One region of the Caproicibacterium lactatifermentans genome, then DNA from elsewhere that is predicted to be linked to it. Evidence: riboswitches for the same ligand, from Rfam matches in the RefSeq annotation. Region 1 holds a riboswitch; each other region holds the start of a gene.

Evidence for each region. Region 1 has a riboswitch for thiamine pyrophosphate ahead of thiD (bifunctional hydroxymethylpyrimidine kinase/phosphomethylpyrimidine kinase). Riboswitches for the same ligand answer to the same signal wherever they lie in the genome.
Region 2: it holds a riboswitch for thiamine pyrophosphate, as region 1 does, so the genes downstream of both, thiM (hydroxyethylthiazole kinase) here and thiD (bifunctional hydroxymethylpyrimidine kinase/phosphomethylpyrimidine kinase) in region 1, are expected to answer to the same signal.
Region 3: it holds a riboswitch for thiamine pyrophosphate, as region 1 does, so the genes downstream of both, thiC (phosphomethylpyrimidine synthase ThiC) here and thiD (bifunctional hydroxymethylpyrimidine kinase/phosphomethylpyrimidine kinase) in region 1, are expected to answer to the same signal.

The regions. Positions count from the first base shown of each region.
Region 1 is NZ_CP046051.1:1,813,342-1,821,086, reverse strand. Features, by position in the region: gene GJQ69_RS08870 (M23 family metallopeptidase) at 1-619, opposite strand, end outside; gene lexA (transcriptional repressor LexA) at 952-1,545, shown strand; TPP riboswitch at 1,673-1,779, shown strand; gene thiD (bifunctional hydroxymethylpyrimidine kinase/phosphomethylpyrimidine kinase) at 1,955-2,764, shown strand; gene cytX (putative hydroxymethylpyrimidine transporter CytX) at 2,761-3,933, shown strand; gene GJQ69_RS08850 (hypothetical protein) at 3,993-4,304, opposite strand; gene recG (ATP-dependent DNA helicase RecG) at 4,331-6,337, opposite strand; gene GJQ69_RS08840 (DAK2 domain-containing protein) at 6,361-7,745, opposite strand, start outside.
Region 2 is NZ_CP046051.1:407,930-415,674, forward strand. Features, by position in the region: gene GJQ69_RS01990 (ABC-F family ATP-binding cassette domain-containing protein) at 1-477, shown strand, start outside; gene GJQ69_RS01995 (peptide ABC transporter substrate-binding protein) at 762-2,471, shown strand; gene GJQ69_RS02000 (serine hydrolase) at 2,654-3,448, shown strand; gene GJQ69_RS02005 (C40 family peptidase) at 3,445-4,266, shown strand; gene GJQ69_RS09895 (C40 family peptidase) at 4,415-5,770, opposite strand; TPP riboswitch at 5,908-6,016, shown strand; gene thiM (hydroxyethylthiazole kinase) at 6,093-6,914, shown strand; gene thiE (thiamine phosphate synthase) at 6,901-7,542, shown strand; gene GJQ69_RS02025 (PTS sugar transporter subunit IIC) at 7,623-7,745, opposite strand, start outside.
Region 3 is NZ_CP046051.1:415,992-423,736, reverse strand. Features, by position in the region: gene GJQ69_RS02055 (HAD hydrolase-like protein) at 1-423, opposite strand, end outside; gene GJQ69_RS02050 (Cof-type HAD-IIB family hydrolase) at 654-1,469, shown strand; gene glgB (1,4-alpha-glucan branching protein GlgB) at 1,593-3,425, shown strand; gene GJQ69_RS02040 (DMT family transporter) at 3,626-4,600, opposite strand; gene thiC (phosphomethylpyrimidine synthase ThiC) at 4,839-6,146, opposite strand; TPP riboswitch at 6,224-6,332, opposite strand; gene GJQ69_RS02030 (transcription repressor NadR) at 6,462-6,974, shown strand; gene GJQ69_RS02025 (PTS sugar transporter subunit IIC) at 7,094-7,745, shown strand, end outside.

The sequences.
Region 1 (7,745 bases):
CAACCTGTACCATACCGCCAAAGTCTTCCGGTTCGGACACGGCCTGCACAGTGCCATCCGCCGCAGCGCATACGGGTGTACCTTTCGCGGCACGCAGGTCAATGCCGGCGTGTGCACGCCAGTCATGCATCGTTTTCGAGTAGAGCGGTGTTTCGCTGAAGGCGTGCTGTACCGGTGCATCCGGTACAGGTTCCTGCAGACCGGCAGGCGCAGCTGCAGCAGGCGCAGCAGACTTCGGCTGTGCCGCAGCTGCCGCGGAAGAAGCGGGTGCTGCCGATGCTTCCGCCTGGCTGCTTTGGGCAGGTTCACTGGTTACACTGCTCGTTTCCCAGCCGCTCTGTGAAGAAACGGACGGCAAGCTTTCTTGTGGGGAAGACACGGTGCTTTCCGTAATGGTGTTCAGTGTATCCAAAGTGCTTTTTTTGTACTTGTGCAAACTGCTGTAGGTTGTCCATCCCGCCACGGTAACTGCCGTCAGGCAAATAACCAGTGCAATGTAAAACCCTTTCTTTCCTTTTGGGGGCTTTTTACCGGGCGATGAGTTTGTGCCGCCGGATGGATATCCGGTGCTTGTTCCGTTTTCCTGTTCTTCCTGCTTTTTATAATCTTGTGTATTCAATCCTGCCACCTCCAGCCCTAGTATGGCCTTGCGGCAGGAAAATATACCAAAACAGGAAGTTTAGACAGAAAAAAACCGGGCTGCGGCACCCGGTTTTTTTCAATAGCTTGAGGGGTATATTGAGGAGGGTAGAACATACATCAAGTGAACGGTGCGGCTCCGTTGTTCTTGATTACATACTCAGTATACAGCGCTATAGCCCAAAATTTGTTAATAGTATGTGAATGTTTTATAAAGAATAACAACATTACGCCGTTTACAAACAAACGTTTGCGATTTTGTTCTTTCTATGGTATACTTATTTGCGGCGAAAGGAAAAGAGGAAATACAATATGCTTACAGCAAGCCAGCAGAAAGTTTACGACTACCTGAAAAGCCGCCTACAAACTGGGCTGCCGCCTACCGTGCGGGAAATCTGCGCGGCAACCGGTTTAAAATCGACTTCCAGCGTACATGCACATTTAAAAACACTGGAAAAAGAGGGCCTTATCACACGGGATGCCGGTCTGAACCGGGCCATTCATCTGACAGGGCAGAGTCGTTCTGTTCCCGTGCTGCAGGTACCTATTGTCGGCAGGGTCGCGGCGGGACGGCCCATTTTGGCAGTGGAGGATACAGAAGGCCATGTGCCCTATGCACCGGCGAAACGCAGTGAAGATGATGTCTATTTTGCCCTGCATGTACATGGAGAAAGTATGCGGGATGCCGGCATATTAGATAATGACATCGTCATTGCCCGTCAGACACCGGAAGCGGAAAACGGCGAAATCGTCATTGCAATGATAGATGGAGAAGCGACCGTTAAACGCTTTTATCGGGAACCCGGCCGTGTGCGTCTGCAGCCAGAAAATCCGGACTTTGAACCGATTTACACCAAAGAAGTTGCCATTCTCGGCAAGGTGGTTGCCCTCTACCGCAACTATTAAATAAAATATCTGAACAAGAAGCCAGCGCTGTTTAGGCGCTGGCTTTTTCTATGCCGCGGAAGCAATCCAACGAGAAATACCAATAAACAGCTTGCCTTGACAAGATGAAAATGATTCGATATACTAAAAATATATGTGGGGAGCTCACAAACGTGGGCTGAGAGTAAGCGAAAGTGCTTTGACCCTTCACCTGATTTGGGTAATGCCAACGTAGGGAACAAGAAAGAATTGTTTGTGGCAGCGCCTTTTGCAGGCACTGCTTTTCTTTTTGCCCGCCTTTGTTCCCACAGAACAGAAAAATGGGATATCCAGCAAAAGACCGCCGCTTTCACGGCTGGCTTTTGCGGCTGGCAGATTGGGGGCACCACCTTCTGCCGCAAAATGAAATGCTGGAAAGGGGTAATTACAAATGAGGACAGCATTAACAATCGCCGGAAGCGATTCCAGCGGTGGCGCCGGTATTCAGGCGGATATCAAAACCATGACGATGAATGGCGTATTTGCCATGAGCGCCATTACGGCTTTGACAGCGCAGAACACGACCGGCGTGCAGGGGATTTTTGAAGTGGGTTCGTCGTTCCTGGCACAGCAGATTGACAGTGTCTTTACAGATATTCGGCCGGACGCGGTTAAAATTGGTATGGTCGCTTCTTCTGCGCTGATTGAAACGATTGCGGAACGTCTGCGGTTTTACAAGGCGGAGAACATTGTGGTGGACCCCGTTATGGTAGCTACAAGCGGCGCAAAGCTGATTTCAGATGACGCTGTAGCGATACTGAAGGAACAGCTGCTGCCGCTGGCGACGGTACTGACACCAAACATTCCGGAAGCCGAGGTTTTGTCCGGACAAAAAATCACTTCGCCGCAGGACATGGAAAAGGCGGCGGCGGTTATCGGCAGCACCTATTCCTGTGCGGTGCTGTGCAAGGGCGGACATCGGCTGAACGATGCCAATGACCTCCTGTACCGTGACGGCGGATACAAATGGTTTGAGGGCAGGCGCATTGATAACCCCAACACGCATGGGACAGGTTGTACGCTGTCCAGTGCCATTGCGGCGAACCTTGCGAAAGGATACGATTTGGATACATCTGTCTGCAAGGCAAAAACGTATCTTTCCGGTGCGCTTGCCGCAATGCTGGATTTAGGTGCGGGCAGCGGTCCTATGGACCATGCGTTTGACCTAAAGCCGGCCTATTATGAGGAAGCGCGCCGATGAAAAAAACTTCGACCTTTCAAAACGGACTCATTTGGTTTGGCGCAGGCGTGTCCATTGCGGAAATCCTAACGGGGACTTATTTTGCGCCGCTGGGGTTCCAAAAAGGACTGCTGGCGATTCTTTTGGGGCATTTGATTGGCTGCTGTATGCTGTTCTTTGCTGGACTGATTGGCGGACGCAGCGGGCGCAGTGCCATGGGCACGGTCCAAATGAGCTTTGGCAGAATCGGCTGTTTGTTTTTTGCTTTCCTAAATATTCTTCAGTTGGTGGGCTGGACTGCAATTATGATTTACGACGGGGCGCTGGCTGCGAACGGTGTCGTTAGCACCGGCGCATGGGTATGGTGCCTCGTCATCGGCGGCCTTATCCTTGTGTGGATTGCCGTCGGTGTGGAAAACCTCGGCTGGCTTAATAAAATTGCCATGGCAGCACTGCTGGTGCTGACGGTTGTTCTGTGTGCTGTAATTTTCCGCGATGGTCAGGCGGAACCGGCAGTCAAAGGGGACTTGACATTTGGCGCAGCGGTGGAATTGGCAGTCACCATGCCGCTGTCGTGGCTGCCTCTGATTTCCGACTACACGCGTGAGGCGCAGCACCCGTTTGCCGCAACGCTGACCAGTACGGTGGTATACGGAATGGTCAGCTGCTGGATGTACATTATCGGCATGGGAGCGGCTATTCTAACGGGAAAGGCAGACATTGCCACCATGATGGTGAAAGCCGGATTGGGCATTGCGGCACTGCTGATTTTGATTCTTTCTACGGTGACGACCACCTTTCTTGACGCATGGAGCGCCGGTATTTCTGCGGAGTCACTGTCCAAAAAGATAAATGGCAGGCACGCGGCGATGTTGGTTACAGCCGTAGGCACCGTCTGCGCGATGTTATTCCCGATGGATGATATTACCGATTTTCTGTACTTAATCGGTTCCGTATTTGCGCCGATGGTTGCGGTGCAAATTGCAGATTTCTTCCTGCTGAAATGGAACTGCGGAGAAAGCAGGCTGGACGTGCTGAATGCGGTGGTCTGGTTGGCCGGATTTATCCTATATCGGGTACTGATGCGTGTGGACACGCCGGTCGGCTGTACATTGCCGGATATGGCGGCCACATTGCTGCTGTGTGTTGCTGCCCGCAGCGTGCAGAGAAAAATAACGCAAAAAGCTTAAACAGAAAGGGGCTGCTGCAAAGTTTTCGTTTTGCAGCAGCCCCTTTTTCTGCAGTTCTATCAGGTTTGCAGTGTTTCCCGCCAATCTTCCAGGTGCATTCCATTTATCGAAAGCATATATACATTATCCCAGTTTTCCTGCAGCGATTTGCGGTTAAAAATGCGTGAAGTCATCAGTTCCTCAAGGCTCGGAAAGGATACGCCGTCCGGTACGTCACAACTGTTTACCCAATACGGATTTTTGCGTTCCGGCAGGAACTTGAGGTAGCAAACCGTTTCGGTCTGGTCGTTGAATAGGTAGAAGCCTGCTTCTTGAATGTCTTTCCCATCTTTAAAATGTGCGCAAAAAGAATGATAGTCTATATTTGCCATACCTATATGACTTCCTTTCTGTACGGCTAAGTTTCACTGATGTTTCGGAACAGCTGGCGCACTTCCGCACGCAGACCGCGGTGCGCTGGTGCCTCCAGTGCGGGGTCTTCCTCCAGAAGGGAGCGGGCGGTTTGCTGTGCATCTTTTAGGACGTCAAGGTCGTTGTTGAGGTCGGCAATTTGCAGCTGTGGAAGGCCGTGCTGCCGCTGCCCAAAAAAGTCGCCTGGACCGCGTAGCTTTAGGTCCTGCTCCGCAATGACAAATCCATTGCTGGTTTCGCACATGACGCGCATACGTGCGCGGGCCTCTTCATTTTGTGCGTCGGTAATTAAAATACAGTAGCTTTCGTAGCTGCCGCGGCCGACTCTGCCGCGCAGCTGATGAAGCTGGGACAGACCATACTGTTCCGCATTTTCAATCAGCATATCCACCGCGTTCGGTACGTCTACGCCAACCTCCACAACAGTTGTGGAAACCAGAATATCAATGCAGCCATCGGAGAAATCCTGCATGATTTTTTCCTTTTCGCTGCTTTTCATGCGGCCATGCAGGCTGCCAATGCGGCAGTCCGGTAGAACCTGCCGCAGACGGCAGGTGTAAGTTTCCACACTGGCTTTATCGCTGTCAGAATCGATAGCAGGACAGATAATATAGGCCTGCCGTCCCCGATGAACGTGTTTTTGCAAAAAGTGCAGTGCACGTATCCGTTTACCGCTGTCAATGCAGTAGGTCTGAATGGTCTGTCTGCCCGGCGGCAGTTCGTCAATAATGGAAATGTCCAAGTCTCCGTAAATCATAAGGGCCAGCGTGCGCGGAATCGGTGTGGCACTCATCACCAGCACATGTGGATTTTGGGATTTTTCTGCCAGAGCCTCTCGCTGACCGACACCAAAGCGGTGCTGTTCATCTGTAATGACCAGTGCGAGCTTTCGAAACTGCACATCTTTAGTCAACAGGGCATGGGTGCCAACCAGCAGCTGCAGGCTGCCGTCCGCTGCAGCTGCCTTTACCTGCCCTTTTTCCTTGGCTTTTAAGGAGCCAGTCAGCAGCCCAACATGAATGCCGGCGGGTTCCAGCAGGGAGGAGAGAGATGCGAAATGCTGATGTGCCAAAATATCCGTTGGGGCCATTAAAACAGCCTGCATGCCATTTTGGATAACGACAAAACAGCAGGCTGCGGCGACCGCTGTTTTGCCGGAACCGACGTCCCCTTGAATCAGTCGGTTCATGGGCAGGCCGCTCTGCATATCCCGCACGGCTTCCTCTGCGGCCCGTTTCTGTGCGCCGGTCGGGGAGAAGGGGAGCAGTTTCCAAAACGAGGAAAGGCAGTTGTCCTCTATGCGGAAAGAGCTTTTTTTGCGGGAGCGCCCCTTCATGGACAGCAGACCGAGCTGAAGGACCAACAGCTCCTCAAAAGCGAGCCGCCGGCGGGCGACCTCCATGCCTTCCCGGTCCTTTGGCTGGTGGATATTTTCCAGCGCAAAGCCCAGCTTACATAAAGAATGTTCATTTCGTATCTGCGGTGGAATGGGGTCACGCAGTGTTTCCGGCAACAGCCGCAGCGCTTCCCGCACAGCACTTTCTACCACACGGGTGGAAAGTCCTTTTGTCTGCGGGTAAATCGGACGCATACCCGGACAGGTGCCGTCCTCGGCAAAGTTGGGGGCTGCCATTTGCCGCCGGCCGCGGCTCATGGTCACCTTTCCATAGAACAGATAGATTTTGCCGGTATGAATGAGGCTTTGTATATAAGAGTTATTAAAAAAGACGATGTCCAATGTACTGCCATCTTCATCAAACGCACACACATGAATCAGCATCAGACCGCTGCGGGAAAAGACGGGCGCTCCCACGCTTTCTGCCGTGGCACGCACAGCACAAGATACATCCAGCGGTGCGTCGGCAATGGTGTACGGCTGACTCCAATCCTCATAGGTGCGCGGATATAAACGCAGCAAAGCGCCGACAGTAGGTACGCCAAGCTTTTGAAAAAGTTCCGCGCGCTTACTGCCGACGCCTTTTAATTCAATCATCGGTTTTGCAAATAAAGAATGCATTATTCAACAGAAATCAGGAAATAGTGGATAGGCTGCCCGCCGTTTACCAGCGTTATTTCAATGTCGGAACTGATTTTATTCTTGATACGGTTATAGGCATCATTTGCCTGCTCCTCTGAAATATCCGCGCCGTAAATAATGGTGATAAAGGCGGTGGAGTGCGTTACCATGGAGCGTGTCAGTTTCGAGCAGGCGTGTACAATATCTTTCTCAATATAAGTCAGTTTGCCGTTCACCAAACCGAGAATATCGCCTTTTTTAATGCGGTGACCGCCGAATTCACTGTCACGGGCGGCGAATGTGATAGTACCGGTGTCTACGTTGCCGGCGGCTTCCATCATCTTTACAGCGTTGACTTCGCAGGAAGTGTCAGGGTCATAGGCCAGCATAGCTGAAAGGCCCTGCGGAATGGTACGGGTAGGCAGCACCATGACTTTCCGGTCCTTGACCAGCGGAACAACCTGCTCCGCTGCCATAGTAATATTCTTGTTGTTGGGCAGAACCATAACCGTCTTTGCCGGTGTGGCCAGAACAGCTTCCAGAATATCTTCCGTGCTGGGGTTCATGGTCTGGCCACCGCTTACCACATGGGTGCAGCCAAGGTCCACAAACAGCGCCTTCAGGCCGTCGCCCGCAGCGACCGTGACAAAGCCGACTTCTTCTGTCGGCTGCGCAGGCTTCAGCGATTCTTCTGCTTTTTGTTCGTGGGCGGCGGCGTCCGCTTCCTGTGCCTTGCGGTGCTGTTCCTTCATGTTTTCAATTTTGACGGTCAAAAGCTGACCATAGGTAAGGGCTGCTTCCAGCGCGCGGTTTGGCTGTTCCGTGTGTACATGTGTTTTAATGATGTCATCATCTGAAACAACCACAACACAATCGCCGATTGTCTGCAGGTAGCTGCGCAGCAGCTCTGGGTCCTTGGTTGGTTCCTGTGTGCGGCTGACAATAAATTCAGTGCAGTAGGTGAAGCGAATATCCGCATCAAATTCGGCTGCAGCACTGCGGAACGCATCGTCCTGTGTCAGGTCAGCGGAAACATTTTCTTCCACTTCATTTTCGATAATGACACCATCATGGAAAACGCGCCTCATGCCTTCCAGAATGCAGCACAGACCTTTGCCGCCGGCATCTACCACACCGGCTTTTTTCAGGACAGGCAGCAGCTGCGGTGTCTGGGCCAGCGCTTCTTCCGCACCTTTGCAGACAGCTTCCCACACACTGATGGGGTCGTTGTCCAGTGTGGCGGCAGCTTTGCCCTTTTCTGTGGCGACACGCGCCACGGTCAGGATGGTACCCTCCGTCGGCTTCATGACGGCTTTGTAGGCATCTCCCACGCCAATTTCCAGTGCACTGACCATATCCAAACCGTCCACTGTATCTTTCCCTT
Region 2 (7,745 bases), 580 kb from region 1:
CTGGAAAATTACCTCACTTCTTTTGCCGGTGCGGTCATTGCCGTATCCCATGACCGGTATTTTTTGGACAAGGTTGCGGGCAGCATTTTTGAGGTCGCGGACGGCGGTGACATTACCTGTTACAACGGTAGCTTTTCGGACTATCTGGAAAAGCGTCCCGCACCGCCGACGGAGAAAAAGGAGCATCAGCCTGCCGGGAAGCCAAAGCCGCGCGCCGCGGACAAACCGCAGCAGCTGAAAATGTCCTTTAGTGAACAGCACGAACTAAAAACGATAGATGATGAGGTTGTCGCACTGGAAGGCAAGGTTCATGCCAAAGAAAAGGAAGTGGAGGCTGCCGCCAGCGACTACACGCGGCTGGTGCCGCTTACACAGGAATTAGAGGACCTGAAACAGCAGCTGGACGAAAAAAATGACCGCTGGCTATACCTCAACGACCTTGCGGAACGTATCGGTGCGCAGAACACTGAAAAATAAGTATTTTTCGTTTTTTTTACCGTTGTCCTGTTTCTGCATTTTTCGGCATACGATGATTCATGGAAAGAGAAATTTTGCTATATTTTGACGAAATGATTCAAAAAACTGCAAGAAAGCATTGACAAAGCACAAAAAAAGTTACTATAATCAGACAGTAGATGATGAAGCTCTTACCGGTTTCGTGTTTTACTGCCTTTTTGTTTTTTAGGGAATTCCCCGTTTCCGGAAGCCGCACGGGCTGCCGCAGAAAGCGGGTACAAATGAGTGTACAAGGGGGACTAAAGATGAAAAAGAGGATTTCAGGCAGCAGTACGCCTGCGTGGAAAAAACGTCTGTTTCGTGCAGCGGCTTTTTTGCTGGCGGCTGTTATGGCCGGCTCCATGGCGGGCTGCGGCAGCAGCGCAGGCAGCGCAGCGGCTTCCGCCGCCAGTACACGGTATCCGGGCACTTCCGCAGCCAATTCAGTGACGATTAATGTGCCTAACGAGCCGCCGGAACTGAACAGCATGCTGACAACCGACCAAGTTTCCGGCGATGTACTGCGTTTAACCGTATCCGGCCTGACAAAGCAGGACGCAAACGATACACCTCAGCCGGACATTGCCAAAAGCTGGGATATCAGCGCCGACAAAAAGACCTATACTTTCCACCTGCGCAAAGACGCGAAGTGGTCCAACGGCGAACCTGTGAAGGCAAAAGATTTCGTCTTTTCATGGTTAACGGCTATGACGGCTTCTACCGGTGCCCAATATGCCTATATTTTGACGGACAACATTGCTGGTGGGCAGGAATATTACGATAAAAAAATCACTGCAGATAAGGTCGGTGTGAAGGCACTGGACGACTATACGCTGAAAGTAGAGTTTAAAAACCCAATTCCTTACGCGCTGAGCCTTACCTCTTTCTTTGCCTACCTGCCCATTAACGAAAAGGGATATAAGCAGATTACCGGCAGCAATGCGGACAAGTATGGCAAAAGCCCCCAGACGCTATTGACGAACGGTCCCTACAAAATGACAGAGTGGACACATGACGACCATGTGACACTGGTGAAAAACAACGATTACTGGGACGCTGCCAAAACGACCATTCCCAATGTAAAACTGACCATGCTGAAAGATGAGAACGCCATGATGAACGCCTTTAAGGCGGGCAGCGTGGATGAAGTAACTGTTAACGGCGACCAGATGGCCGCAATGAAGGCAGAGGGCGAGCCGGTCCACACCTACTCGGACGGCGGTACCGTTTATCTGGAGTACAATGTCAAGCGTACCAAGCTTGGTTTGAACAATGCTAAAATTCGCAAGGCCCTCGGCATGGCACTGGATACCGCCAAAATGTGCACCAATGTGCTGAAGGATGGTTCCACAGCGGCTACCGGCGTGGTGCCTACCGCCATTGCCGGTGCAAACGGCAGCTACGACAAAGCCCGCGGCACAGTCATAGCCGGCTATGACAAGGCAAAGGCCAAAGCACTGTTTGAGGATGGCCTGAAAGAAACCGGCCTTTCCAAGAACGACCTGAAGATTCCACTTGTTTCCAGTGATGACAGTAAAGCACAGAAAATAACAGCTTACCTGCAGCAGCAGTGGAGCGACGCCCTCGGCATTACCGTTGAGCTGAAGCCTATGCCCTCTAAGTCCCGTTTCGCTGCCATGAGCGCCGGTGATTTCGACATGGTGCTGACCAACTGGTTCCCGGACTACAACGACCCCATGACCTATCTGGATACACTGGTGACCACAAACGGCAACAATAACGGCAAATACAGCAGTAAGCAGTATGATACCTTAATCCAGCAGGCTACTGCGGAGGCGGACGCCGCCAAACGGCAGAATATCCTCATTCAGGCCGAAAAGCTGATGATGGACGACTGCCCTATTTACCCGCTGTACTTTAAGGCACAGTGCTATGTTACATCTGGTAAGTTCACCGGCCTCACACGCACCGCATTCCAGGACATTGACCTATGTGACGGAGCAAAAGTCAGCTGAAGGCTATTCCAGTTTTACTTTATACAATAAGCGAAAGGACCTGCTGCCGCGCGCACCTGCACCGGCCGGCAGGCCCTTTTGCTGTGCTGCGGCAGTGGACAGAATGCGAAAAATGCGGTAAAACAGTAGGAGAAAAGCCCTGCCAACCGTGGGGCTGCACATAGGGAAGGAGCTCAATTTTTATGCAGCTGGAGACTTTACAGAAAAAAACCGCAGCACTCATAGAAGATGCGGCGGCAAATGTTTCGGTGCTGGTACAGGACATTGCCGGGCGCCAGCCACTGCTTGCTTTTGGGGAGCAGCGGCGGTTGGTTTCGGCCAGCACCATTAAAACACAGATTTTGCTGACGGTGCTGGACGAAGTGCGGCAGGGCAAACGGAACCTGCAGGACATGGTATCCATCGCGCCGGCAGACATTTTGCCGGACAGCACCGCTTTTGACCGTCCGGTTGCGGCGGCCTCTTTGGAAGAGCTTTTGTACTGGATGGTTTGTATCAGCGATAATACCGCAACGAATCTGATGATTCGGCTGGTCGGTATGGATGCCGTCAACCGCTACAGCAGCGAGGTGCTGCACCTGACAGATACCTCACTGCAGCGAAAAATGCTGGACCACAACGCCGTGCGGCAGGGCCGCAACAACTACACCAGCCCGCGCGATATGCTGTGTACCTATCGGGCACTGGCACAGAAGACCATTTTAACGCCGCAGCTGTGCAGCTATGCGCTTTCCCTGCTTTCCCGTCAGCAGGACAAAACAGTGGCGTTTCGGTATATTTGGGAGCCGCTGCAGGCTGCCCACAAAACCGGAGAACTGCGGGGCCTGGACCACGACACAGGCCTGCTGTTTCTGAACGGCCACACCTACTTTTTTGGCCTGTTTGCAACGGACGGTTCCTCTAATCGAGAAAATCAGCAGCTTTTGGGACGCTTGTTCCGTATGTTGGTGGATTATTTGAAAGGGGCGGCAGTATGAATGGTATAAATAGTATTTTCCTGCGCGGCGTGACCGACTTGTTTCGCAGTCCAGATGATATGGAGCGTGTGGACCAGGCGCTGTGTGGAACTGCCGCACGTGTGTTGGAACGGCGCGGAGAATGGTATCGGGTGGAAACTTCTTATGGCTACCGCGGATGGGCAGCAAAGGGAGATATGCGTGCGCTGAACAGTCGCAGTATTTGGGATGATGCCCCGAAACGTGTTGTCGTACAGGCCGCGGCAGATGTGCTGTCTCGGCCGCGGGTGCAGGGAATGTGCGTGCGCACGCTGGTACGCGGCTGTGTAGTAGGCCTGACCGATACAGATGAACGGGACGGCTGGCAGCAGGTCTGCCTGCCGGAAGGAATTACCGGATGGCTGCCCGCTTGCTTCCTTGCTGCGCTGCCGGAAACGGCCGGCGTACCGGAGGCAGACCTGCGTGCCTGCGTAACGGCATCGGCGCTTTCCTACCTTGGCACACAGTATCGGTGGGGCGGCAAAAGCCCGTTTGGCATTGACTGCTCCGGTCTTGTGCAGATGGCGTTCCAGCTGAACGGCATTACCATTTGGCGTGATGCGGAGATAAAGGAGGGCTTTCCGGTACACGAAATTCCCGAGGAGGAGATACGGCCGGCGGACTTGCTGTATTTTCCCGGCCATGTTGCCATGTATCTCGGCAGTGGGAAAATCGTCCATGCCACCGGCCACAAAGGGGACAGCTGCGTAACCGTGAACAGTTTGGACCCACGCAGCAGCCGCTGCCGTCAAGACCTTGCGGAGAGTATCACCGCCATTGGCAGCGCGTTTCCATACTAAAAATGTCCCTTACAGCACAGGAGCCCGCGGCGGTTCCTGCCTTGTAAGGGGCATCTTCTTCTATCTTACGGCGGCTGGAGAAAATAGACAAAAAAGCGGCGGGACATATTTGATGTCCTGCCGTTTTGGTACTACTATTATGTACGGTTTACAGACGACCGAAAGCATAGAAGTGCTGCCGCCAGTAAGAGGTATCAATACTGGAATACTGAACGGGGCTGCCAGCGTGAATCATCGTTCCGCTGCCGGTGTAAATACCCACATGGGTAATGGTCTCACCGCAGCTGTAGGTGCCGGTGAAGAACACAATGTCGCCCGGCCGTGCTTCGGAAACGGAGATTTTCTGGCACTGGTCATAAATGCCCTGTGCCGTGGTGCGGGACAGATTGTAGCCGCAGTGGCTAAATACCCAGCAAACAAAGCCGCTGCAGTCAAAGCCGCTCGGACTGTAGCCGCCCATTACATAAGGCGTGCCGAGGTGCTTTTCCGCTTCGCCAATCAGGTTGGAAAAAGAAGACGAGGACGAAGAGGAGGAATGGCTGGCAGACGATGTACTGCTGGCAACAGAAGAGCGACCGCGGGAAGAATAATTGCTGGACTGGCGGCTGGCACTGCTGTGCGTGGCACTGCTGGCGGCGGGGCTTGTACTGTCTGCTGTAGAACTGCTGGCAGCAGAGGAGGAACTGGAAGCGGAGCCGCTGGACGGGCTGTCCGCACTCTTGCCGGCAGTGTTGTCGGTGGAGCTGGCTGCTGCCTGCTGTGTCTGCTGCCATGAAGCGATAGAGGCGGAAAGCTTGGCCGCCTTTACGTCCAGAGAAGCGTTTTGGTCCTGCAGGTCCACTTCCTGTTGACCGATGTCTTTCAGAAACTGGTTTGTTTCACTCAATGTACTGGAAAGCTGCTGCTGTTTGCCGCTATAGCTTTCCTTTACTTTGGCTGCCTGCTGGCGCTTGGTGGAAATGGTGTCCTTTGCCTGTTTGACCGCTTCCTTTTCGGATTTCAGCCGGTTAATGAGTGTGGTATCATGCTGTGTTACCACGGAAATAGCTTCGGCCTTGTCCGAAAGGTCAGAAGTGTCCGATGCGGAAAGCAGAATTTGCAGGTTGCCTGCACCGCCGGTCATGTACAGGGCACACAGGCGCTGCTTCAGTTTCCGAGTATCAGCGTCTATCTGCTTCTGTTTGGCGGAGATGGTGTCCTGCGCCTGCTGCATTTGCAGGTCGAGGTCAGTCATCTGGTTAGAGCAGCTGTTAATCTGCTCCTCAATGGTTTCCAGCTGGGACTGCAAAGCAGCACCGTAGGCTTCTTTTTGGCTTTTGTCACTGCGAAGGGAAGCAAGTTCACTGTCGTTTTTCTGCTGTTGGGCAGCATACTGCGCCTGTTCGCTTTTCATAGTGTCCACGTCGCCCACAGCGTAGGACGGCACGGGTGTGAAAGCGGTTACACAGGCGGCAGCCAGCGCAACTGCGAGAATACGGGTCCGAATACGAGCGTGTTTATCCATATATCATCCTTCTTTACTGATAGTATCATTCTATCTATTATAAGATTTACATAATCTTTCGTCAAGCCAAAAAGATGAAAAAGGACTGACTTGCAAAGAGGCGGACAGGCCGTTATAATAAAAGTACGGCAGAAGAAATCTGCCTGCAGGGGAGCTTGGACCGCCAGGCTGAGAGGAAGCGCTGCCGCTTCGACCCTAGAACCTGATGTGGACAATGCCAACGCAGGAAACGAGTCGGATTTTCTGGCGGAGGAGCCCATTTTGGGTTCCTCCGCTTTTTCTGTTCCTGCGGACATCTTATCAAAAACAGGAGGAATTCCGTATGTTTGGAGAAATGCTTGAGAACGTGCGTACCAAAGCACCGCTGGTACACAATATTACGAATTATGTTACCGTTAATGACTGTGCCAATACCGTGCTGGCCTGCGGTGGCTCGCCCATCATGTCCGATGATGCTTCAGAGGTGGAGGAAATCACTGCCATCTGCGGCGGGCTCAATATCAATATCGGCACCCTGAACGAGGACACCCGCCGGGCAATGTTCGCCGCCGGCAAAAAGTCAAATCAATGCGGTCATCCGGTTGTGCTGGACCCCGTTGCCGCCGGTGCGTCCCGCATTCGCACCGAAACGGCCCTGCGGCTTCTGCAGGAAGTGCGGTTTGCCATTATCCGCGGCAACGTTTCCGAAATTAAGACGCTGGCGCTGGGGCGCGGCACCACAAAGGGCGTGGACGCGGACATTGCCGATACGGTTACCGAGGAAAACTTGGACCATGCGGTGGCGTTTCTTAAAGCTTTCGCGGCAAAGGCAGGCTGTGTTGTGGCGGCGACCGGTGCCATAGACATTGCGGCGGATGCGGACCGGGCATATGTTATCCGCAACGGTCATCCAATGATGAGCCGCGTCACTGGCACCGGCTGTATGCTCAGCGCAATGACTGCCGCCTATGCTGCCGCCAATCCGGAAACGCCGCTGGAGGCTGCCGCCGCTGCCATTGCAGCTATGGGGCTGTGCGGCGAGCGGGCACGTAACCGGCTTTCCGCCCGTGACGGCAACGCGACTTACCGGAATTATATCATAGATGAAGTGTATAACCTGGACGGAAAAACACTGGAGGGCGGCGCCAAATATGAAGTGCGATAAAAAAACAATGCTTCTGTACGCGGTTACAGACCGTGCATGGGTGGGAAAAGAAACCCTGTATCAGCAGGTGGAGGACGCGCTGAAGGGCGGCATTACCTGCCTGCAGCTGCGGGAAAAGGAATTGCCAGCCGAGGCTTTTTATGAGGAAGCGGTACAAATTCAAAAGCTGTGCCATCAGTACGGTGTGCCGTTCCTGATAGATGACAATGTAGAAGTTGCCCTGCGCTGTGGCGCAGACGGTGTTCACGTTGGTCAACAGGACATGGCCGCACAGGAAGTCCGCCGTCGGGTGGGGGAACGTATGATTCTCGGTGTATCTGCCGGAACCGTTGAGGAGGCTGTATGCGCCGAGCAGGCGGGTGCTGATTATCTGGGCGTCGGCGCGGTGTTTTCCACCGCGACCAAAGAGGACGCCGCGCCGGTCAGCCGGCAGACGCTGATTGCCATCTGCCAAACGGTGCATATTCCGGTGGTGGCTATCGGCGGCATAAAGGAAAATAACCTCATGCAGCTTGCGGGCACCGGCGTGGACGGTGTGTCCATTGTGTCTGCTGTTTTTGGAAGCCCGGATATCACGGCGGCCTGCCGAAAGCTGAAGGCCCTTTCGGCGAAAATGGTCAGCGGCTAAAAAACAATCAAAAGCCGGACGTTCGGGCGGGAAAAATTCCGCGGAACGTCCGGCTTCTTTATTCTATAAGAAGTATTCTGTCAGGTTAACTTCATGTCGCCGTCCTTCACCCAGCCAGCTTTGCGGCAGAAGTAATTGATAAGCGGGCACAACACAGCGGGCAGGATAAAGCTGATGAGGAACAGGCCAGCCCAGTCCATGTC
Region 3 (7,745 bases), 590 kb from region 1:
CCGGTCGCTATTGTCCGCCGCACTCACGACATCAAAATACTGTTGAATATGGAAGCAGGGCAGCATTCGCTCCACCATATTTTGTGGCTTGGAAGAAGCCACGCACACGGTTGCGCCCGCCTGCTTCAGGTCCCGCAGCAGTTCCGGAATGCCGGGGTAGATGCTGGTCTTTTTCCAGCCGTCCACATTGTAATGACAGCGAAAATGCTGCACCGCCTGCAGCGCCTGTTCACGGTTCATGCCGCAGTAAGTCATGTACCCCTGTTCCGCCGGCGGACCGACAAAGCGCCGCAGTGTCGCCGTCGGCGGCACCGGGTACCCCATTTCTTGCAGCGCCAGCCGCACGCAGTCCATAATGCCTTCGCCTGTATCACAGATTGTCCCGTCGAAGTCGAACAAAACCGTTTGATAGCACAGCCGCAAATAAAATTCCTCCTGTCAGCCTCGTTTTTGGAAAGTGCAATTTCTGCTCTTATTATACCGGTCGAGCCGAAAAAGCGCAAGTACAGCCGTGGTTTTCTCTTTTCTACAAAAAACGGCGGCAATAGACAGCAGGTTTTCTTTCCTATCCATTGCAGAACGGACGCTTTCTGCGTAAAATAGAAAGAAAAACCAATAAAAAGATTTAGAATAGGCAGGAGACAATAAATAAAATGACTGATTATCAGCTTGTGGCAACGGACCTTGACGGCACACTAACCACTACTCAAAAACAGATAACGCCCCACACGCAGCAGGTCCTCCTGCGGTCACAGCAGATGGGTGCACGGCTGGCACTTGTTTCCGGCCGTCCAATAAACGGTATCGCATCGCTGGCAAAGCAGCTGCAGATGGACCGATTTGGGGGATGTATTATTTCCTTTAACGGTGCAAAAATTTCCTCCTGCAGCACCGGTGAAACGCTGTACGAGCGCTCTTTGCCGCAGAACGTCCTGCCGCAGCTGTGCGGATTAAATAAAAAGTACCGTTTGACTTCCATGATTTACAGCCCCGACACCATTATTACCGAAACGGGTAATAACCGATATGTGCTGTTCGATGGCCGCATTAACCATATGGCAATAGAGGAAGTGCCGGACCTGATGCAGCGCATTGATTTTCCAGTACATAAATTTCTGTTCGCGGGTGACCCGCCGTATCTGGAAAAACTGGAGCCTGACATACGCAGCCAGTTCCCTTCCTGCAGTATTTACCGCAGTGACCCCTATTATCTGGAGGTCATGCCCAGCAACGTGGACAAAGCGCAGGCACTTTCGGCGCTGCTGGGATGGCTGCATTTAACACGGCAGTCCCTTTTAGCCTGTGGTGACGGCTTTAACGATGTTTCCATGGTACGCTTTGCCGGCATGGGGGTAGCAATGGAGAACGCCCAGCCGGAGGTGAAAGCCGCAGCTAAATTTGTCACCCGCTCCAATGATGAGGATGGCGTCGCCTATGCGGTACAAAAATTCATTTTGCATGAAGTGTAAAAATTCGGTATTTTCTTTAAAACTCATTCGCTTTTCACTGTCTTTTCATCTATAATGGAAGAAAGACCTGTCTGTACTTTTTTCAGCCAGCAGAAACGCCAAAACGAAAGAAGGGCTGTTACTATGTTTGAACAGATTCTGCACGAATACCTGCAGGGACAAAGCTGCGAAGCATACCGCGTACTGGGAGCGCACTTTACCAGTGAGTATGGTCAGCAGGGTGTGCGCTTCACCGTATATGCCCCCCATGCCCAGAACGTGTTCCTCATCGGTGAGTTTTCCAACTGGAACGCCTGGCAGATGACGCGCTCCCCTATGGGTTTCTGGAGTATTTTTGTGGAGGGCGCACAGGAAAGCCAAATGTACAAATACCGCATTCAAACGCCGGATGGCCTATTTGACCGAGCCGACCCGTTCGGTTTTTACGCAGAAGTGCGTCCTGCTACCGCCAGCCGTATTTGTCAGCTGGAGGGCTTCACCTGGACGGACGAGCAGTGGATGGCACACCGCGGCAAAAACTACAACTCTCCCCTGTCCATTTATGAAGTTCACCCCGGTTCATGGCGTATTAAAGACGGCCAAAAAGGCATCGCACGCTTCTTTACTTATGACGAACTTATCGATACCCTTCTGCCATATGTAAAGCAGGAAGGTTTTACCCATATTGAGCTGCTTCCGCTAACAGAGCACCCGCTGGATGCCTCGTGGGGATACCAGGTTTCCGGCTACTACGCCGCCACCAGCCGCTACGGCACCCCAAAACAGCTGATGCACTTTGTGGACTGCTGCCATCGGGAAGGCATTGGCGTTATTATGGACTTTGTGCCGGCCCACTTCATTAGTGACAATTATGCACTGAGTAAATTTGACGGCTTCTATTTGTATGAAAGCGAGAACCCCGACCTGCGGGAAAGCGAGTGGGGAACCGTCTTTTTTGACTTCACCAAGCCACACGTTGTCAGCTTTTTAAAATCCGCCGTTGATTTCTGGCTGACCTGCTACCACTTTGACGGCATTCGCTATGATGCGGTTTCCCGCCTGCTGTATGTATGCGGGCAGGAAAACCGCGGCGTCAACGAGGCAGGTGTATGGTTCCTGCGCAATACCAACTATGCCATGCAGCAGCGCCACCCCGGCGCCATGCTGATTGCGGAAGATTCCACCAATTTTCTGAAGGTTACGGCGCCGGTCGAGTACGGTGGACTGGGCTTCGACTATAAATGGGACCTTGGCTGGATGAATGACGCACTGGATTATATGATGAAGCGGCCGGACGAGCGTCCCGGCTTTTCCCGAGAAATTACGTTTTCCATGAGCTATTTCTATAACGATATCTTCCTGCTGCCGCTGTCTCATGATGAAGTCGTTCACGGTAAGCGGACGATTATTGATAAAATTTACGGTTCCTATGATGAAAAATTTCCGCAGCTGCGCCTGTTCTGGCTGTATATGTTTACACACCCTGGCAAAAAGCTGAACTTTATGGGCAATGAACTGGCGGAATTTAAAGAATGGGACGAAAATGCCGGGTTGGGCTGGAACCTACTCTCCTATCCTAAGCACAGTGTCTTTCACCTCTTTGTCACAACCCTGCAGGACTTTTACCGTAACCACCCGGCACTGTACCAGAACGACTACCACCCGAAAGGCTTCCAGTGGATGGACCTTACCAATGTTGGCCGGTGTCTGTTCGCCTACTGCCGCGACAGTCTGGAGGAGCCGAACCATGAAAAGCTGTACATTGCGCTGAACTTTTCCGCACGTCCCGCCATTGGGTACTTTCTGCCGGTGCGGGAACATGGCACCTACACGGAAGCGTTCAACACAGATAAGACAGATTTTGGCGGTGACGGCCACCACAATCCAGCGGTTCTCTCATTCCGGCAGGGCGGCCATGAGGGCATCCGTGTGGACCTACCCGCTTACGCCGGAATTGTATTTAGCCGAAAAAAATAAAACAAAAAAAGCAGGCACCACACCGGATACGGAAATGGTATCCAGTGCAGTGCCTGTCTTTTTTATAAAATCAGCGCATAATCTGCTGCATTTGCTCCAGAGTAGGATAGGACAGAACCGCACCGTGATACCCACCATCTTTGCAATGTCGGTGATATTTATATTCTGCTCCTTATCATCGTATCTGTTTTGCGCTGCTGTCAGCAGCCGACCCCTGTTTCATCCGTTTCCGGTACTGTATGTGCAGCCCTTTGCTGCAAAATCTGCGGCAGCACATTGATGAGCGATCCCGCCAGCATCAGCACAATGCCCATCAGCATATTGGGGGTAATGGATTCGCCCAGAATCAGCACCGCAAAGACAGGCGCAATGGCCGGTTTCAGCATGAACACAATGGATGCTTCCGCCGCGGAAGTTTCCTCCATTGCCAAAAAGTAAAAGGCAAACCCGCCGCAGGTGATGCCGATAAAAACATACAGCACAATGGGAAAATTCTGCAGGGTATAGCCGCTCAGCATGGGGACAGCCGAAAAAGCACCCAGCCCGGCAGCTGTCAGTACCCCCGCCACGGCTGGAATGTGGGATACCGCAATCAGCAGCAGCATTTCCGCGCTGCCGAACAGAAATCCGCCGCAGGTAACCGCCAGTCCGCCGTAGTCCGCACATTTTTTCTTGCTGAGTGTGCTGTACAGCGCAAACAGCACCGCCGAAATCAGCGCAAACGCCACACCAGTTCTGTTCCCTTTCATATGCATGGGGTTCAGAATAATCAAAATGCCCAGCAGTTCCAGCACCATCGTGACTACTTGGTTTTTGTGCACAGTTTCGTGCAGCAGCACACCCGCCAGCATAATGACAAAAATGGGGTTGCTGGAGAACAGCACCGCCACCGCGGAAGCCTCCGCATTATGTACCGCCAGCTGATAAAAAGACATACTCAGCACCACATTTAAAAATCCAAGCACCGCCAGAAATTTATAGTCTGTACGGGCAATGGTGCAGCTGCGCTTTCGCAGCGCACGGTGTGCAAAGGGAATCAGCAGAATACCCGCCGCAAGGAACCGTGTGCAGGTAATCTGAATCGGGTTAAAGCTGCCAGCCAGTCCTTTCAGCGCCACTTCCATCGACGAAAAAAGCAGTGTTGCCAGCAAAATATAGATTGGGCCTTTCTTCATGATGACATCTCCTCAAACTATTAAAGTCCAGTTTACACTATACCATATTTCTTCACAAAAGACGCTTATTTACGGGAAAAATCCAATTTTCCCGTGGAATCTGCTCATATACAGCAAAACAGAGCAGCCCGGTCCGGCGGGAAGTCCCGCACGGGCACAGCTCTGCTCTGTTTTGCCGTACTCTTCAAGGAGGAAAATGTATAAAAAAGGCAGAATAAAGGCTTGGCCTTTTTGGCCTTTATTCGTTAAAGATCGATACCACTTCGCCATCCAAAATCCGGTTCATGTTTTTCACGGCACAGAAATTCCCGCACATGGTGCAGGTATCTTCTTTTTCCGGCTGGGAGGCGGCACGGTAGCGGCGGGCCTTCTCCGGGTCAATGGAGAGGGAGAAAATCTTTTCCCAGTCCAGTTCTCTGCGTGCCTGTCCCATGTCCCGGTCCCAGTCAGCGGCACCGGGAACACCCTTGGCAATGTCAGCGACATGGGCCGCAATGCGCGCGGCAATAATGCCCTCTTTTACATCCTGCAGGTCCGGCAGACGCAGGTGTTCGGCCGGCGTAACGTAGCACAGGAACGCGGCACCCTTCCACGCAGCAAGGGCACCGCCGATAGCGGAAGTGATGTGGTCATAGCCCGGCGCAATGTCGGTGACGATTGGTCCCAGCACATAAAACGGTGCACCATGGCACAGTGTCTTTTCAATCTCCATGTTGGCGGCAATCTGGTCCAGCGGCATATGTCCGGGGCCCTCAATCATGACCTGCACATTTTTTGCCCATGCGCGCTTGGTCAGTTCACCCAGTGTGATAAGCTCCTCTATCTGGGAAGCGTCCGTGCCATCCGCAAGACAGCCGGGACGGCACGCATCGCCCAAGCTGAGCGTCACATCGTACTGCTGACAAATGTCCAGCACTTCATCAAAATGCTCGTAAAACGGATTCTCCTTGCCTGTCATCATCATCCACGCAAAGATAATGGAACCACCGCGGGAAACAATATTCATCAGGCGCTTGTTGCGTTTAAACTTCTGGGCGGTTTCACGGTTAATGCCGCAGTGAATTGTCATAAAGTCCACGCCGTCCTGTGCGTGCATCCGCACAATATCCAGCCACTCCTCGGTGGTAATGTCCTTCAGTGCCTTATGATAATACACAACCGCGTCGTAAATAGGCACGGTACCAATTATCGCCGGGCACTGCTGGGTAAGCATACGACGGAACTTCTGTGTATCGCCGCAGGAGCTGAGGTCCATAATCGCTTCGGTGCCCATATCCACTGCACTTTTGACCTTTTCCAGTTCCATGTCGAGGTCCCTGCAGTCGCGGGAAGTACCAAGGTTGACATTAATTTTCGTTTTAAGCGCCGAACCTACACCGCTGGGTGAAAGGGAAGCATGATTCTTGTTGCAGGGAATCACTGCCTGACCGGCGGCAACCAGCTGCCGCACTTTTTCTGCCGGAATGTTTTCTTTTTGGGCAACTGTCCGCATAGCATTGGTGACCATGCCCTTCTTTGCGGCGTCCATCTGTGTTGTGTATTCCATTGATAAAAAGCCTTCCTTCTTTTTCATTCCGGGCAGCAAAAAGCGGAGAACGCCACACCGGGCATTCTCCGCGTAAAAGCAAGTATTTCCTTACTCCCTACGGTGGCATTGCCCACATCAGGTTAAAGGGTCGAAGTGTAAAACTTCCTCTCAGCTTGCTGTAGACAAGCTCCCCTGAATATTTGAGGCAAGTGTACCATATATTCGGTATTTTGTCAATATCCTGCCGGGGAAACGCCTAGAAACTGTTTTCATCTGACAAACGATATGGTAAGATAAGCAATACAGAACAAAAAATGAAGGAGGCTGCGAACCATGAATGCAAAGGAACGGCGCAGCGCAATCGTACATCTGCTGCAGGGGGCAGAAAAGCCGGTAAGTGCTTCTGCATTGGCGGAAACTTTTTCCGTCAGCCGACAGGTCATTGTGGGGGATATCGCCCTGCTGCGGGCCGGCGGTGCGGATATTTCCGCCACACCCCGCGGCTATACCACACGCCGTCCGGCGGAAGGACTGGTACGGCAGATTGCCTGCCGCCACGATACAGTCCAAACACAGGCGGAACTGCTAGCCATTGTGGACCAAGGCTGCACTGTGCTGGACGTCATTGTGGAACATCCCATTTACGGACAGCTGACCGGCCCGCTGCAGATTTCCTGCCGGTATGAGGTACAGCAGTTTATGCAGCGCTGTGCGCAGTCAGATGCACAGCTGCTTTCCAACCTGACGGACGGCATTCACCTGCACACGCTTGCCTGTCCGGATGAAGCCGCGTTTGAGCGGGTGCAGACCGCACTGCACCGCCTGCATATTTTACTGGACGAATAAATCCCAACAAAAATGGTTGACAAGGTACGCCTGGTTGTGTATGATTGTATTTATTGGTATCAAGACACATGTAAATCCATGTAAACGCATAAATATATATTTTTAAAGCAGGTGTTTTCTTGGAAAAAGTAAAAGCGTTCCTCAAACGAAAAGATATTGTCATCTCCGCTCAGCGCTACGGCGTAGACGCGCTGGGGGCCATGGCGCAGGGGCTGTTCTGCTCCCTGCTGATTGGCACCATTATTAGCACACTAGGCACACAGTTCCACATCGGCTTTCTCACTGCACCGGTAGCAACGGTCGCCGGCACATCCTACACGGTGGGCGGCCTTGCCTCCGCCATGAGTGGACCGGCTATGGCCGTTGCAATCGGTTATGCTCTGCATTGTCCGCCGCTGGTTCTGTTCTCCCTCATCGCAGTAGGCTTTGCTTCCAACGCACTGGGTGGAGCCGGCGGACCGCTGGCGGTGCTGTTCGTTGCTATTATCGCTTCGGAAGTCGGCAAGGCAATTTCGCATGAAACGAAAGTGGACATTCTTGTCACGCCGCTGGTGACAATCGGCGTGGGCGTGGTGCTGTCGTGGTGGTGGGCACCCGCACTGGGCGCGCTGGCCATGAAGATGGGCACGCTCATTATGTGGGCCACCAACCTGCAGCCGTTCCTGATGGGGATTGTCGTATCTGTACTGGTGGGCATTGCGCTGACGCTGCCCATTTCTTCGGCGGCCATTTGCGCGGCGCTGTCCCTCACCGGACTGGCTGGCGGTGCTG